Regions from separate parts of the Micromonospora sp. DT46 genome, predicted to be linked through region 4. Evidence: riboswitches for the same ligand, from Rfam matches in the RefSeq annotation. Region 4 holds a riboswitch; each other region holds the start of a gene.

Region 1 (3,451 bases), on a different contig from region 4:
GCTTGGCGGAGGTGCGGTACATCGCCTCGGTGTACCAGGTGCCGTGCCCGGCGAAGCCCTCGTGTTCGAGGCCGATGGACTTGGCGTTCACGTACCAGTTGCCGGCGTGCCAGCCGACGTTCTTGGTCTTGATGTGCTGGGCGATGTGCCCGTCCACCGAGCGCAGGGTGTAGTGCCAACCCACCCGCTTCGGGTCCTTGACCAGGTTGACGCTGGGGCCGAAGTAGCCCTCGGTGTCGTGGATGACGATGTACTCGATCTTCTGCTGGGTGGGACGGTTGCCCAGGTCGTGGTTGCCGTAGTCGCCCAGGGTGGGGCCGTAGTTCTCGTACGGCGCCGGGATCCACTCGCAGGAGATGTCGCTCGGGCACTCCAGCCCGTCCGGCCGGGCGAGCTTGCGCAGGCGCAGCCGGTCCAGCCAGGAGCGGTCCGGCTGGACCGCCCGGCCGGCCAGCGTGACCCGCTGCCCGTCGTCGGTCACCCGGCTGTCGCCCGTGGCGATGGTGGCGTACACCTCGTTGGCGAAGGCCGCCGCGGCGTCGGCGCTGTCCGCGCCGGAGTACCGGGCCACCGCGCCGTACCAGGCCGCCGGGTCGGTGCCGGCGCCGACCGGGGCGCCGATCTCCTTCTGGTACGCGGCCAGCAGCGCCGCGCCGCCCCGGATGTTCGCCGTGACGTCCGTCCGCAGCGACTCCTCGCTGGCGCCGGTCAACTCGGCGGCGGCGTCGACGGTCCGCAGCGCGGCCTCGGCGGGCGGCGTGGCGGCCGGCGGCTCGCCCGCCTCGGCCAGGGACGGGCGGGAGTCGTCGCCGCGCGGGTCCTCGGTGCCCTCGTCGTGGTGCGTGCCGCCGGCGAGGGCGGTGACGTGCTCGGCGTCGGTGAGGTGCATCGGTCCGTAGCCGCCGCTGGTGCTCGGCGTGCCGGCGTTGGTGTCCCAGCGGGACTGCAGGTAGGAGACCCCGAGCAGGACGCTCTCCGGTACGCCGTACTCGGCGGCCGCGGCGGCGTACTGCTGCTGCCGGTCGTTCACCGGCGCTGCCGCGGCGGCGGATCCGGCGGCGGTGAGCGGCGTCGCCGCCATGGCGGCGGCCACGGCGGCGGCCAGCAGGACGCGTCTGCTCCTCGATGTCGCTGACAGGTGCATCAGACCCCCAGTTCGGACGGGCAAAGGTGGGGTCACCTTCGCCCCGCCCGCCGCCTCTGGTCAATACCTTTCCGTCAGACACTTCAGAAGGAAGAAAATCTTCGTCGCCCGGGTTGCGGATCCGCCCGATCCGGGTGGGTACGGAGTGTCACTGCCCGTAGGGTTGCGGATCGATAACGGTCGTCTCTACTCTGGTCATTCGTCGGCCGGTGACATTCCGTCCAACCAGGGCGGTGACGGTCCGACACCGCCGAGTCGCTCCCGAGCGAGCCGGGGACCCAGGTTCCCCGGGGTGAATCCGCAGTCCTGCGGTAGGGCGCCCCTTCCCGCCCGAACCCGTCAGCTAACCCGGTAGGCGGTACGGAAGAAGGAGTACGAAGCCCGGTGGCACACCATGCCCCGCGGCCACCGTCGGCCCGGTCGGCCCTCGCCGACCCGGTGACGGCTGCGCCGCGCCCACGCTGGTACCGCTGCACCACCGCCCTCGCCGCCCTGGCCGCGTTCGCCGTCGTCCTGACCGGCGGCGCCACGGCGGCCCACGCCGAACCGACGGTCGCCGAGATCGAGCGGCAGATCGACGAGGACTGGAACAAGCTCGAACCGACCATCGAACGGCACAACGCCACCCGCCAGGACCTGGCCGCCAGGCGGAAGCAGGCCGACGCGCTCGCCGCGCAGATCGGGCCGCTGGAGAAGCAGGTCGACCAGGCGATGGAGAAGGTCGGCGCGCTGGCAGCCCGCGCCTACAAGGGCGAGAACGTCTCCGTCGTCAACGCCCTGCTGGGCAGCCGCTCGCCGAGCGAGATGATCGGGCAGCTCGAACTGCTCGACCAGTTCGCCCAGCACCAGCAGCAGGACGTGCGGCAGGTCGCCGAGCTGCGCGACCGGCTGGCCGCCAAGAAGGCGCCGCTGGACGAGATGGTCGTCCAGCTCAGCCGCACCGAGGCCCAGCTCGCGGCGAAGAAGAAGCAGATCAACGCCGAGATCGACCGGTTGCAGAAGCTACGGCTGCGGGTCTACGGCAACGGCGGCGGCGGGCCGCTGCGTCCCGCCCCCTGCCCGGCCGGCTATCCCGGCGGCCCGGCCGGCACCGCCGTGAAGTTCGCCTGCGCGCAGATCGGCAAGCCCTACGTCTGGGGCGCCGAGGGGCCGAACTCGTACGACTGCTCCGGCCTGATGCTCGCCGCCTGGGCGAAGGCGGGGGTGTCGCTGCCGCACAACGCCGCGCAGCAGCGCCGGGCCACCGCGTCGGTCAGCCGGGGCGAGCTGCGCCCCGGCGACCTCGTCTTCTACTACAGCGACCTGCACCACGTCGGCATGTACGTCGGCGGGGGCTGGGTGGTGCACGCCTCCCGCGCCGGGGTGCCGATCAAGATGAAGAAGGTCGACGACGGCCCGATCCACAGCTACGGCCGACCCGGCTGAGGCGCGCGGAGGGTCCCTGCCCGGCGGGGGCCCTCCGCGCGCTCGCAGGCCGGGTCAGCGGGTGGGCCAGGTGCGCCAGTGCTGCCAGGAGCGGCTCGGGGTCGGGCCGCGCTGCCCCTGGTAGCGCGAGCCGTAGACGGCCGAGCCGTACGGGTGCTGCGCCGGCGACGAGAGCCGGAAGATGCAGAGCTGACCGATCTTCATGCCCGGCCAGAGGGTGATCGGCAGGTTCGCGACGTTGGACAGTTCGAGGGTCACGTGACCGGAGAAGCCCGGGTCGATGAAGCCCGCCGTGGAGTGGGTGAGCAGGCCCAGTCGGCCCAGTGAGCTCTTCCCCTCCAGGCGGCCGGCGAGCTGGTCGCCGAGCGTGATCACCTCCAGCGTCGAGGCGAGCACGAACTCGCCCGGATGCAGCACGTACGGCTCGCCCTCGGGCACCTCGACCATCGACGTGAGGTCGTCCTGCTGCTGCGCGGGGTCGATGTGGGTGTAGAGGTGGTTGTTGAAGACCCGGAAGAGCTTGTCCAGGCGTACGTCGATGCTGGACGGTTGCACCAGCGCGGGCTCGAACGGCTCCAGCGCGAGCGTTCCCGCCTCGATCTCGGAGGCCAGGTCGCGGTCGGAGAGCAGCATCCGCACACCTTAGCGACCGACACGCGTGACCTGCGTGTCGGAGTGCATCTTCGTACAATTGTTCGATAGAATGCCGGCATGGCTTCCTGGTCCGAATTCGCCGCCGACGAGCCCCGCCTCGCCGACGGGATCCGCCTCCTCATGCAGCAGTACGGGCCGGGCTTCGGCTACCTGGCCACCGTCCGCGCCGACGGCGGTCCCCGGGTGCACCCGGTGTCCCCGGTGATCACCGACGAGGGGCTCTTCTGC
Region 2 (3,451 bases), on a different contig from region 4:
TCACCGGCCGGGCCGCCAGCTCACCCGCCTTGGCCAGCTCCGCCGGCGACCAGACGGCCTTGATGCCGAGCCCGACGACGGCGTCGACGGGCAGCCCGGCGCCCCGGGCGGCCAGCGCCAGCCCGACCACCCCGCCGAGGGAGTGCCCCAGCACGACGAGCCGGTCCCCCGCCGCGAGCCCCGCGCCGATCCGCGCGGCCAGCCCCGGGAAGGAGTACTCCGGCAGCGGCGGCGACCAGCCGTGGCCGGCGAGGTCGGGCGCCAGCCACCGCCCCGCCCACCGACGCTCCAGCAGCGGCGCCCAGGGCAGCCACACGTCGCCTGTCGCGCCCATGCCGTGCAGCAGCAGGAGCACCCGCCGGCCGTCCCGCTCACCCGACTCATCGACCATGGGCGCAGTGTGCCACCCGTCGGACGCCGCGGGCGAGGGCCGTGACCCGGACACGACATCGGGCGCCGACCCCCCGGGTGGGGAGCCGACGCCCGACGGCGTCGCTCAGGCGGAGTAGCCGCGGGTGGCGGCCCAGTTCGCCAGGGCGATGGTGCTGATCCAGTACGACGCGGTCGCCGGGTTCGCCGAGTCGGCGATCTTCACCAGCCGCCCCTCGTCCTGGTAGCCGACCACCGCGATGTAGTGGCCGCCGGGGAAGGAGTGCCAGCCGCCGTCGGTGTCCGTGGCGCTGCCGGCGACGTTGACCACGACGCCCCGCCCGTCGGTGATGGCCGCGACGACGTCGGCCTGGAGCCGGTCCATCTGGGCCGGGGTGGCGGCGCCACCGGGGATCATCCGGGTCCGGTACGGGTCGCCCTTCACCACCGCGTTCAGCACGCGGGTGGTGTCCTGGGCCGAGTCGGTGCCCATCTGGTCGGTGCCCAGCTGGGCACCGAGGGCGTCCTGGCTGCGCGCGATGCCGGCGGCGCTGAGGGCGTGCCGGACGGCCGCCGGACCACAGTTGTAGAAGGTGGTCTGGGCCTGGTAGTCGTAGTCCAGGCTCTTGGCGGCCGGAGGCTTCGGCGGCTCCGGCTTGCGGGTCAGGTCCGGGTCCGGGGCGGCGCTGGACGCGCTGGCCGACGGGGCGGCGCTGGACGCGGCCGGGGCGGCGCTGGACGGGGCGGGCGCGACCCGGGCCTGGCTGCGCGAGGCCGACGCGTCGTCCCGCAGTTCGGTCGCGGCCACCGGGGCCTGCGCGGCGGCGGGGGCCTCGTCGGTTCCGGCCAGCAGCGCGCCCGTGCCCGACGCCAGCACGAGCGCCGCGGCGGACGCGGCGGCCAGTTGGTACGGACGCTCGGACGTGAGGCGACGCAGCTGTCGCTTGAGGTGGTGCTTCACGGTTTCCTCCACGGGCTCGGGGTGAGCGGCCGTCGGTCCGCGCCGAGGGCAGGGCGGACCGACCGCGCGGACGGGCGTCCGGGCGGGTGGTGGGCCACTCAGGGGATGCGCCCGGGACGCCGGGCGACGGACGGTGACCGGTGGGTCAGCTCATGACCTGCGGGCGGACGAGCGCGGTCACCGCGGCGCCGTGGAGACGGCGGCACAACCGAGGGGTGTACGGGTGTGGCATGACGATGGAACTCCTTCCGACACCGCCGACCGGGTTAGCTGACGGATTCGGGCGGGAAGAACGCCCTACCACGGGCCCACGGCCCACGGATTCACCCCAACGAGCACTGGGTCCCCGGTTCGTCGTTCACGATTAGGCGGGTCGGCGCGGCGTCGCCTCTGGCGATCGGGTACCGCACCGGACGCGCCGACATTACTGGCCGGTCCGCGCCCTGCCAACCCCGTCCCACCTGCCTAAACCTTGATCGGCAGACAATTTTTGCGGGCACTTCGCCACTGACGCGACTCAATGGGACGACCGTTTCTGCGCGCACCTCCGGGCGACAACGGGACAAGTGGCGGACATCGGCGCCGAAACCCCGGCAGGAATCGACCGGGCCGCGCCCGATGACCGGTTCGCCGACGTGGTGACCGGCGTCACCGAAACGGCCGGGATTTCGTCGGCGGACACTCCGGTCGCCGGGGCGCTCAGCGCGAGTCGGCGTACGTCGGTCGGTGGTCGTCCTGCGGGCCGGCGGCCCGGGGGCGCGGCACGGCGCTGCCCCGATCCCCCGGCGTCGCCCCGGGGCCGCCGGGGTCCTGCCCGGCGCCGTCCCCGTCCCGCGGCGTCCGGACCGGCCTGCGCGGGGTGAGCAGCCGCATCATCGGCGTCTCGACGAGACGGTGCAACAGGCCGGCCAGGGCCAGGTTGACCAGCAGGAAGCCGAGCACCACCGCCAGCCCCGACCAGCCGGTGAAGCCGACGCCCCAGTCGCCGGTGAGCCGCAGGACGGTGATCATCACGAGGACGTGCACCAGATAGAAGGCGAAGGAGACCTCGCCCAGCCAGATCATCGGCCGGGACCGCCACGGCGAGCGCCGCCCGCGCACGTCCGCGTCCGCCGCCGCGGCGATGACCAGGATGTACGCGACCGAGAGCAGCGCCGCCCACAGTTCGGCGCGGACCCACTGCGCGGCGACCACCCAGGTCGCCACGAAGAGCAGGCTGGCCAGCGGCAGGCCCGGCCCGCGCCACCGGCCACGCCGCATCAGCTCGGCGGCGGCGACGCCCATCCAGAACTCCAGCGACCGCACCGGCGGGAAGATCTGGGTGAACCACCAGCGGCTCTCCTCGGGCACCAGCGCCTGGGCCGGCCAGAGCGCCAGGATGAGCAGCGGCACCGCGACCACGACGGCCCACAGGGCCCACGGTCGGGCCCGGCGGATCAGCGGCAGCGCCAACGGCAGGCAGAGGTAGAAGAAGAACTCGCAGGACAGCGACCAGCTGACCGTGTTGATGCTGTAGAAGTGGCCCGGCCGCGGGTCCCACGCCTGGAGGAGGAACAGGTTCTCCACCGCGACGAACCGGTCCACGGGGTCGGCGAACCAGGCCGCGACCGCCAGGGCCGCCACCCACAGCACCACGTGGCTCGGCCAGATCTTGGCCACCCGGCGCCGCCAGAACGCCCGACGGGTGTCGGTGGGTCGGGCCGACCAGACCAGCACGAAGCCGCTGAGGATGAAGAAGAACTGCACGCCCGACAGCCCGAGTGCGAAGGCCCAGTCCACGACGGCCTTCTGGCCGGGCTCGGCGATGATGCCCATCGTCGCGACGTGGAACCCGAAGACGAGCAGGGCGGCGACCCAGCGCAGCCCGGTCAGCGACGGCAGGCGGCTGGCCGGGGACGCGGGCCGGGCGGCGGGCGCGACGGTCGCGGCGTCGTTCATGCCGGCATCCCGACGATCCGCAGGGTCACCAGCACGTACGTCTCCTCCTCGACCCCGTCCTCAGGCGCCCCCGAGGGGCCCGTGGCGGTCCGCCGGTCGGCGCCGCCCCGCCGGGCACCCTACCCGCCGGGCCTGAGGCTCTGTTCCGTCCCGTCCGCGAGTGCCCGTTCTGTCCCGTGGGGG
Region 3 (3,451 bases), on a different contig from region 4:
CCGAGGGGATCCTCTCCCGCGCCGAGATCCGGCTGCTGACCGACGCGTACCGCAGCCTCGACGCCGCCGGGCTGACGATCGCCGACATCGCGCTGCTCGACGAGTTGGACGCGCTGCTCGGCAAGCCGATGAAGCCCGCCCGGGCGAAGCGGGACCCGTTCCAGCTGGCCGGCGGGGTACGCGAGCTGAGCACCTTCGCCGACCGGCAGCGCGCCGCCCGCGAGGCGGCGCGGGAACGCCCGGACGACTACCGGGAGTACGCGCACGTGGTGGTCGACGAGTCGCAGGACGTCTCGCCGATGCAGTGGCGCATGATCGGCCGGCGGGGCCGGCTGGCCTCGTGGACGGTGGTGGGCGATCCGGCGCAGACGGCGTGGACGGGGGATCCGGAGGAGCTGAACCGGGCCCGGGACCAGGCGTTGGGCCGGCGCAAGCGGCACCACTTCACCCTCACCACGAACTACCGCAACTCGGCGGAGATCTTCGCGGTGGCGGCGGCCGAGATCCGCCGGCTGCACCCGGACCTGCCGCTGCCCCGGGCGGTGCGCTCCACCGGCGTCGACCCGGTCGCGCTGTCGGTACCGCCGGCGGAGCTGGAGAGCGCCGTCGTGGCGGCGGCCGACGCGCTGCTCGCCGAGGTCGAGGGCACGGTCGGGGTGATCACGCCGGTGCCGCGCCGCGACGAGGTGGCCGGCTGGCTGGGCGGGCTCGGCGCGCCGCGTTTGCAGGTGGTGACCAGCCTGGAGGCCAAGGGCATGGAGTACGACGGGGTCGTCCTCGTCGCTCCGGGCGAGATCCGGGCCGACCCGGGGTCGGGGGTGCGGACGCTCTACGTGGCGCTGTCCCGGGCCACCCAGCGGCTGACCACCGTCGACCCGATCGGCTGAGCCGCCGTTACTTGCATACATAGCGATGTGAGCATAGATTGAACGCGAATCCGGACGCCTGACGGAGGGTGGGCGCGTGGGCGCAGGTCATGACCACCATCACGGGTCGGTGGCGAATGCCGCGCACCGCCACCGGGGCCGGCTCTGGGCGGCGTTCGGGCTGCTCGCCGGCCTCATGGTGGTGGAGGCGGTGGCGGCCTTCCGCACGGGCTCGCTGGCCCTGCTGAGCGATGCCGGGCACATGTTCACCGACGTGCTCGGCATCGGCATGGCGCTCGCGGCGATCGCCGCCACCCGGCGGGCGGGCGCCGACCCGCAACGCACCTTCGGCCTCTACCGGCTGGAGGTGCTGGCCGCACTGGCCAACGCCATGCTGCTCTCCGGCGTCGCGGTCTACGTCGTGATCGAGGCGGTGCGCCGCTTCGGCGACCCGCCGGAGGTGCTGGCCGGCCCGATGCTGGTGGTCGCCGTGCTCGGCCTGCTCGCCAACATCGGCGCCTTCGCGCTGCTGCGCTCCGGGGCGAAGGAGAGCATCAACGTCCACGGCGCGTACCTGGAGGTGCTCGGCGACCTGCTGGGGTCACTCGGCGTGATCGGGGCCGCGCTGCTGATCGCCACCACCGGCTGGTGGTGGGCGGACCCGCTGGTGGCGGTCGCGATCGGGGTGTTCATCCTGCCGCGCACCTGGCGGCTCGGGCGGGCCGCGCTGCGCATCCTGGTGCAGGCCGCGCCGGAGCACCTCCAGGTGACCGCGGTGCACGACCGGCTGGCCGCCGTGCCCGGCGTCGCCGAGGTGCACGACCTGCACGTCTGGACGCTCACCTCCGGCATGGAGGTGGCCTCGGCCCACCTGACCATGGCACCCGGCGCGGAGGTCGGCGCGGTGCTGGGCGCCGCCCGGGCCGCGCTGCACGACGACTTCCACATCGAGCACGCCACGTTGCAGATCGAGCCCGGAGCGTCGCGCGGGGCCTGCGGGTCGGTTGAGTGGTAATGAGGACAACCTTAAATCTGGGAGAGTATTGTGCGCTTATGCCGGATTTGACTGCTAGTGGACGTACACCCTCCGTCACCTGCGCTGCATCAGTCACACCGGCACCGGTAGGCTCGGCTTCGGCCTCCGCCAGGCGGCACCCACCGGTGCCGGCGGTGGCCGCCGCCTAATCGCCCGGCGGGGCGAACCGGGGAACCATGTTCGTGGGGTGCATCCGCGTCAGCGGTAGGGATCTTCCGTCCCGAACCCGTCAGCTAACCCGGTCGGCGGCTGACGGAAGGACACGTGAATGCCAGTGATGGCACCTGTACGACGACGTGCCGCCCGGACGGCGGCCCTGATCGCCACGATGCTCGCCCTCGGCGCCGCGGTGGCCCCGGTCACCGCCGCCCCGGCGGCGGCCGCCACCCGGGCCGGCCTGCTCGCCGCGGCCCCCGGCCAGGACGAGGAGGGCGGCACCCCCGCCCTGCGGGCCCAGTTGGAGGCCGCCAGCAAGGGCTACCTCGACGCCAAGCGCGCCCTCGACACGTCGGCCAAGCGGCAACAGCAGCTCGCCGCGCAGCTCAAGACCACCGAGGTCGAGCTGGCCGCGCACACCGCCAAGGTCGGCGAGATCGCGGGGGCGGCCTACCGCACCGGCCGGCTCAGCGTGGCGTCCGCCCTGCTCAACAGCAGCTCGCCGGACGGCTTCATGGACCGCGCCGCCGCCCTCGACGCGGTGGCCGCCAAGGAGGACCGGGCCCTGCGCGAACTCCAGGAGACCCGGGACCAGGCCACCCGCACCAAGCTCGCCCTGGACGGCGAGATCCGGGAGCAGCGCAAGCAGGTCACCGTGATGGCCAAGCGCAAGGAACAGGCCGAGCGGGCGCTGACGGTCGCCAACCGCGAGCAGCAGCAACAGCGGCAGCAGTCCACGGGGGCGGGCACCTCGCCGGGCGGCACCTCCAGCAAGACGGCGAAGGCGGCCCCGCGCAACTCCGACGGCTCCTGGCCGCGCGAGTCGTGCAGCGTCAACGACCCCACCCCCGCCAACGGCTGCATCACCCCGCGCACCCTGCACGCGCTCAACCAGGCCAAGGCGGCGGGCTTCACCCGCTACGTCTCCTGCTACCGCCCCGGCGGCTCGGGCGAACACCCGAAGGGCCGGGCCTGCGACTTCGCGGCCCAGAAGGGCGGCTTCGGCGGCGACGCCACCGGCGGCGACCGGACGTACGGCAACAACCTGTCGGCGTACTTCGTGCGCAACGCCGACCGGCTCGCCGTGCTCTACGTGATCTGGTACAGGCAGATCTGGCTGCCCAGCAGCGGATGGAAGTCGTACAGCGGGGCCAACGGCGACCCGTCCAGCGACCACACCAACCACGTGCACCTGTCGGTCTACTGACGCCCGCGCCCCGGTGCCCCGCCCGTCGCGGGTCACCGGGGGCGCGACGGCCACCGCGGCCGGGACCGTCCGGCGGTCAGTCGGCCGGCGACCCGGGCGGGCCCGTGTCGAGGGCCGTGGCGAGGCGGGCGGCCAGCCCGAGGTGGGCGGCGCGGGCCTGGCGGAACGCGTAGCCGAAGAGCGGCG
Region 4 (3,451 bases):
ACGCGCGGAGGCCCGGCCGCCGTCGCACCGGGCCGCCGGACATATGAAATGCATATCACGCATCCCTTGACGTATCTTGCAGTGCGTGTGACGGTGGTGGCAGCCCGCGTCCAGCGTCGGCCCGGGTGACCAGGCCGTTCACGTGAGGTAGCGAGGTGTGGGATGAGTCGTCCCGGATCGCCAGGAACCCAACCGGGCCCGGAGCGGACGCTCCCGGCGCCGGCCACGGGCGGGACCCCGGCCGACGTCGGCACCGCGTTCGCCGTCCCCGCGAGTCCCGAGCAGGCGCTCGCCGAGCTGCACGCCGGTAACCGGCGGTTCGTGACCGGCGCCCCGCGCCACCCCAACCAGGACGCCGGGCACCGCGCCGCGGTCGCCGACGGGCAGCACCCCTTCGCGGTGATCGTCGGTTGCTCCGACTCCCGGCTCGCCGCCGAGATCATCTTCGACCGCGGCCTCGGTGACCTCTTCGTGGTCCGCACCGCCGGGCACACCATCGGTCCCGAGGTGCTGGGCAGCGTGGAGTACGCCGTCACGGTCCTGGGCACGCCGCTGGTGGTGGTGCTCGGGCACGACTCCTGCGGGGCCGTCCAGGCGGCGCGTACGGCGGCCGCCACCGGCACCCCGCCGGTCGGGCACCTGTGCGCCGTGGTGGACGCCGTGGTGCCCAGCCTGCGCCGGGCCGCCGCCGAGGGCGTGGACGACATCGACGGGATCGTCGACATCCACATCGCGCACACCGTCGAGGCGATGCTGGGCCGCTCCGCCGTCCTCGCCGCGGAGGTGGCCGCCGGCCGTTGCGGGGTGGTCGGCATGTCGTACCGGCTGACCGCCGGCGAGGTGCGGACGGTGGCCGAGGTGCCCGCCGCTGCGGCCGACGCGCCGGAGGCGGCGGCCAGCGCCGCGCTCGCCTGAACAACCACCCACCCACCGCCCGCCTGTCACCGCCCTGGCGGGCGGGTCCGTACGACGAAACAGGGCCGCCCCGCGTTCGGCGGGGCGGCCCTGTCCGCGCTCTCGGCTGTGCCGCGCGCGTGCGTGTCTACCAGAGGGACACGTGGACGTGGTCGGTGTGGTTCGACGGACCGCTGTAGGAGCTCCAGCCCGTCGCCGGGAACCAGATCTGTCTGTTCCAGATCACGTAGTAGACGCCGAGCCGGTCGGCGTTGCGGACCAGGAACGCGGTCAGGTTGTTGCCGTACATGTAGGTGTCGTCGTTGTGCCAGGGGGAGAAGCCGCTCTTCTGCAGCGACCAGTCGCAGGCCCGGCCCTTCGGGTGCTCGTAGGGCCCGCCGGGGCGGTAACAGCCGACGAACCGGTTGAAGCCGGCCCGCTTGACCTCCTTGTACATGTGCAGGGTGCGCGCGGTGATGCGGCCGGAGGTGGTGGGGTCGGCCTCGGTGGGTGACAGCGGCGTCCAGTCGCCGTCGGCCGCCCGCCCCGGCGCGATCTTCGCCACCGGCGAGGTGGCGACCACCTTGCCGCTGGTCAGCCCTCTGCCGCCGACCAGCGCGAGCGCCTTCTCCGCCTCCCGCTTGCCGCGCGCCATCTCGTTCGTCAGCTTCTGCTGTTCGCGGACCTCGGTGTCGAGCGCCAGCTTGGCCTGCTCGGCGCGGTCCTTGACCGCGTTCACCTCGGCGAGCTTCTTGGAGTTGACCAGGTTGAGCTCGTCGAGGGCGGCGGCGCGCTTGACGAACGAGTCGGGGCTGGCGGTGTCCAGCAGCATGGACACCGCGCCGATCCGCCCGGTGCGGTAGGACTGGGCGGCGATCTGGCTGACCTGGGGAGCCAGCGCGTTCAGTTCGGCCTGCGCCCGGGAGACCTCCAGGGCCAGTTCGAGCTGGCGCTTCTTCGACTTCGCCAGCTTCGCCTTGGCCTGCACGTAGGACCGGTTCCGGGCCTCGATGAGGTCGTCGAGCAGCTTGGGCTCGTCGTCCCCGTGCCCGGAGGGCTTGGGCGGGGTGGGCGCGGCCGCCGCCGGGAGAGGCCCGGCGAAGACCGCCAGAGCGGCGAGTACGGCCACCACGGGCGTCAGCCAGCGGCGTAGGGGTGCCGTCACAGTTTTCCCTTCCGTCGACCGCCGACCGGGTTAGCTGACGGGTTCGGGGCGGAAGTGGCCCCTACCGCTGTCGCGGATTCACCCCACGTACCTGGGTCCCCGGTTCGCCTCGCGGCGATTGGGCGGCGGCACCGCAGGCGCCGCTGCGCGCCTTCGGCGGTGACCGGCAGCGAGGTTACCCGAGAACGCTCCCGGGGATCTACGTCCCTAAGCCGACTAAATGCGTTATTTCGTAATGGCGGACGGTGACCAGTGACGCATTTATCAGGACGAACGTCCTGTTCGGTCACGCTGAGGAGCGTCACCATGCGGTGTCCGTACTTCTGTGCCCATCGGGCCATCCGGCGGGAGCGGCGGACGGCGTGTCCCCGCGCGGCCCGCTGAGGGCCTCCAGCGCCTCGGACCGTTCGGTGGCCGGCCGGGGCGTCGGCGCGGGCGCGGTGGCGGCGCGGTCGGTCGCGTCCCCGCCGCGTCGGCCGGCCGTGGTCACCAGGGCCGCCAGCGCGGTGGTCAGCGGCACGGCGGCGATCAGACCCAGGGTGGCGACCGCGCTGCGGACGATCTCCTGGGCGAGGAACTCGCTGGTGAGAAGTTGGGTCACCGCCCGCGAGTCGGCGGTCAGCAGGAGCAGCACCGGCAGGGAGGCGCCGGCGTACGCCAGCACGATGGTGTTCACCGTCGAGGCGATGTGCGCCCGGCCGACCCGGGTCGCCGCCCGGTAGAGCTGCGTCCGGGACAGCCCGGGGTTGGCGTGCGCCAGCTCGGTGACCGTGGCGGCCTGGGTCACCGTGACGTCGTCCAGCACGCCGAGGGAGCCGATGATGATCCCGGCCAGCAGCAGCCCGTGCAGGTCGACGTCGGCCTGGTACATCGACAGCGTGGTGGCGTCCTCGGAGCCGAACCCGGTCAGGTGGGTCGCGGCGGTGGCGATCGTGCCGAGGACACCGGTCAGCACCAGGCTGCCCAGCGTGCCGAGCACGGCGACCGAGGTCTGCGCCGTCACGCCGTGGGTCAGGTAGAGCACCACGAACATGATCAGAGCGGCGCCGACGACCGCGACCAGCAGGGGCGGGTTCCCGGCGCTGATGCCCGGCAGCACGAAGGTCAGCAGGATGGCGAAGCTCGCCGCCAGGCCGCCCAGCGCGGCCAGCCCACGCCACCGCCCGAAGGCGACGATGGCGGCCGCGAAGAGCGCCACCAGCCAGACCAGCGGCTTGCCGCGCTGGTGCTCGGCGATGTTGTAGGTGCTGGCCGTGGGGTCGGCGGGGTCGGTGAGCTCGACCAGGATGATCTCGTCGTCCACGGCGACGGTCGGCGCGCCGGGGCCCACGGGCACCGGCGTCTCCACCTGCTGGCCGGCGTCGGGGCCGTCCTGCACCCGTACGGTGACCG

Evidence for each region. A riboswitch is a leader RNA that binds a small molecule or an ion and turns the genes downstream of it on or off. The one in region 4 is predicted to bind cyclic di-AMP.
Region 1: linked by a shared signal. The riboswitch ahead of ACLQ20_RS18925 (NlpC/P60 family protein) and the one ahead of ACLQ20_RS03525 (coiled-coil domain-containing protein) in region 4 are both predicted to bind cyclic di-AMP.
Region 2: linked by a shared signal. The riboswitch ahead of ACLQ20_RS23875 (C39 family peptidase) and the one ahead of ACLQ20_RS03525 (coiled-coil domain-containing protein) in region 4 are both predicted to bind cyclic di-AMP.
Region 3: linked by a shared signal. The riboswitch ahead of ACLQ20_RS16585 (coiled-coil domain-containing protein) and the one ahead of ACLQ20_RS03525 (coiled-coil domain-containing protein) in region 4 are both predicted to bind cyclic di-AMP.

Annotation. Positions count from the first base shown of each region.
Region 1 is NZ_JBNCKW010000006.1:375,173-378,623, reverse strand. Features, by position in the region: gene ACLQ20_RS18930 (peptidoglycan recognition family protein) at 1-1,144, opposite strand, end outside; cyclic di-AMP (ydaO/yuaA leader) riboswitch at 1,383-1,516, shown strand; gene ACLQ20_RS18925 (NlpC/P60 family protein) at 1,529-2,569, shown strand; gene dcd (dCTP deaminase) at 2,624-3,202, opposite strand; gene ACLQ20_RS18915 (pyridoxamine 5'-phosphate oxidase family protein) at 3,281-3,451, shown strand, end outside.
Region 2 is NZ_JBNCKW010000008.1:365,029-368,479, forward strand. Features, by position in the region: gene ACLQ20_RS23870 (alpha/beta fold hydrolase) at 1-391, opposite strand, end outside; gene ACLQ20_RS23875 (C39 family peptidase) at 497-1,342, opposite strand; cyclic di-AMP (ydaO/yuaA leader) riboswitch at 1,571-1,711, opposite strand; gene ACLQ20_RS23880 (acyltransferase) at 2,030-3,268, opposite strand.
Region 3 is NZ_JBNCKW010000005.1:497,262-500,712, forward strand. Features, by position in the region: gene ACLQ20_RS16575 (HelD family protein) at 1-887, shown strand, start outside; gene ACLQ20_RS16580 (cation diffusion facilitator family transporter) at 964-1,881, shown strand; cyclic di-AMP (ydaO/yuaA leader) riboswitch at 2,035-2,166, shown strand; gene ACLQ20_RS16585 (coiled-coil domain-containing protein) at 2,180-3,265, shown strand; gene ACLQ20_RS16590 (SRPBCC family protein) at 3,342-3,451, opposite strand, start outside.
Region 4 is NZ_JBNCKW010000001.1:759,776-763,226, reverse strand. Features, by position in the region: gene ACLQ20_RS03530 (carbonic anhydrase) at 163-915, shown strand; gene ACLQ20_RS03525 (coiled-coil domain-containing protein) at 1,043-2,059, opposite strand; cyclic di-AMP (ydaO/yuaA leader) riboswitch at 2,063-2,194, opposite strand; gene ACLQ20_RS03520 (YibE/F family protein) at 2,361-3,451, opposite strand, start outside.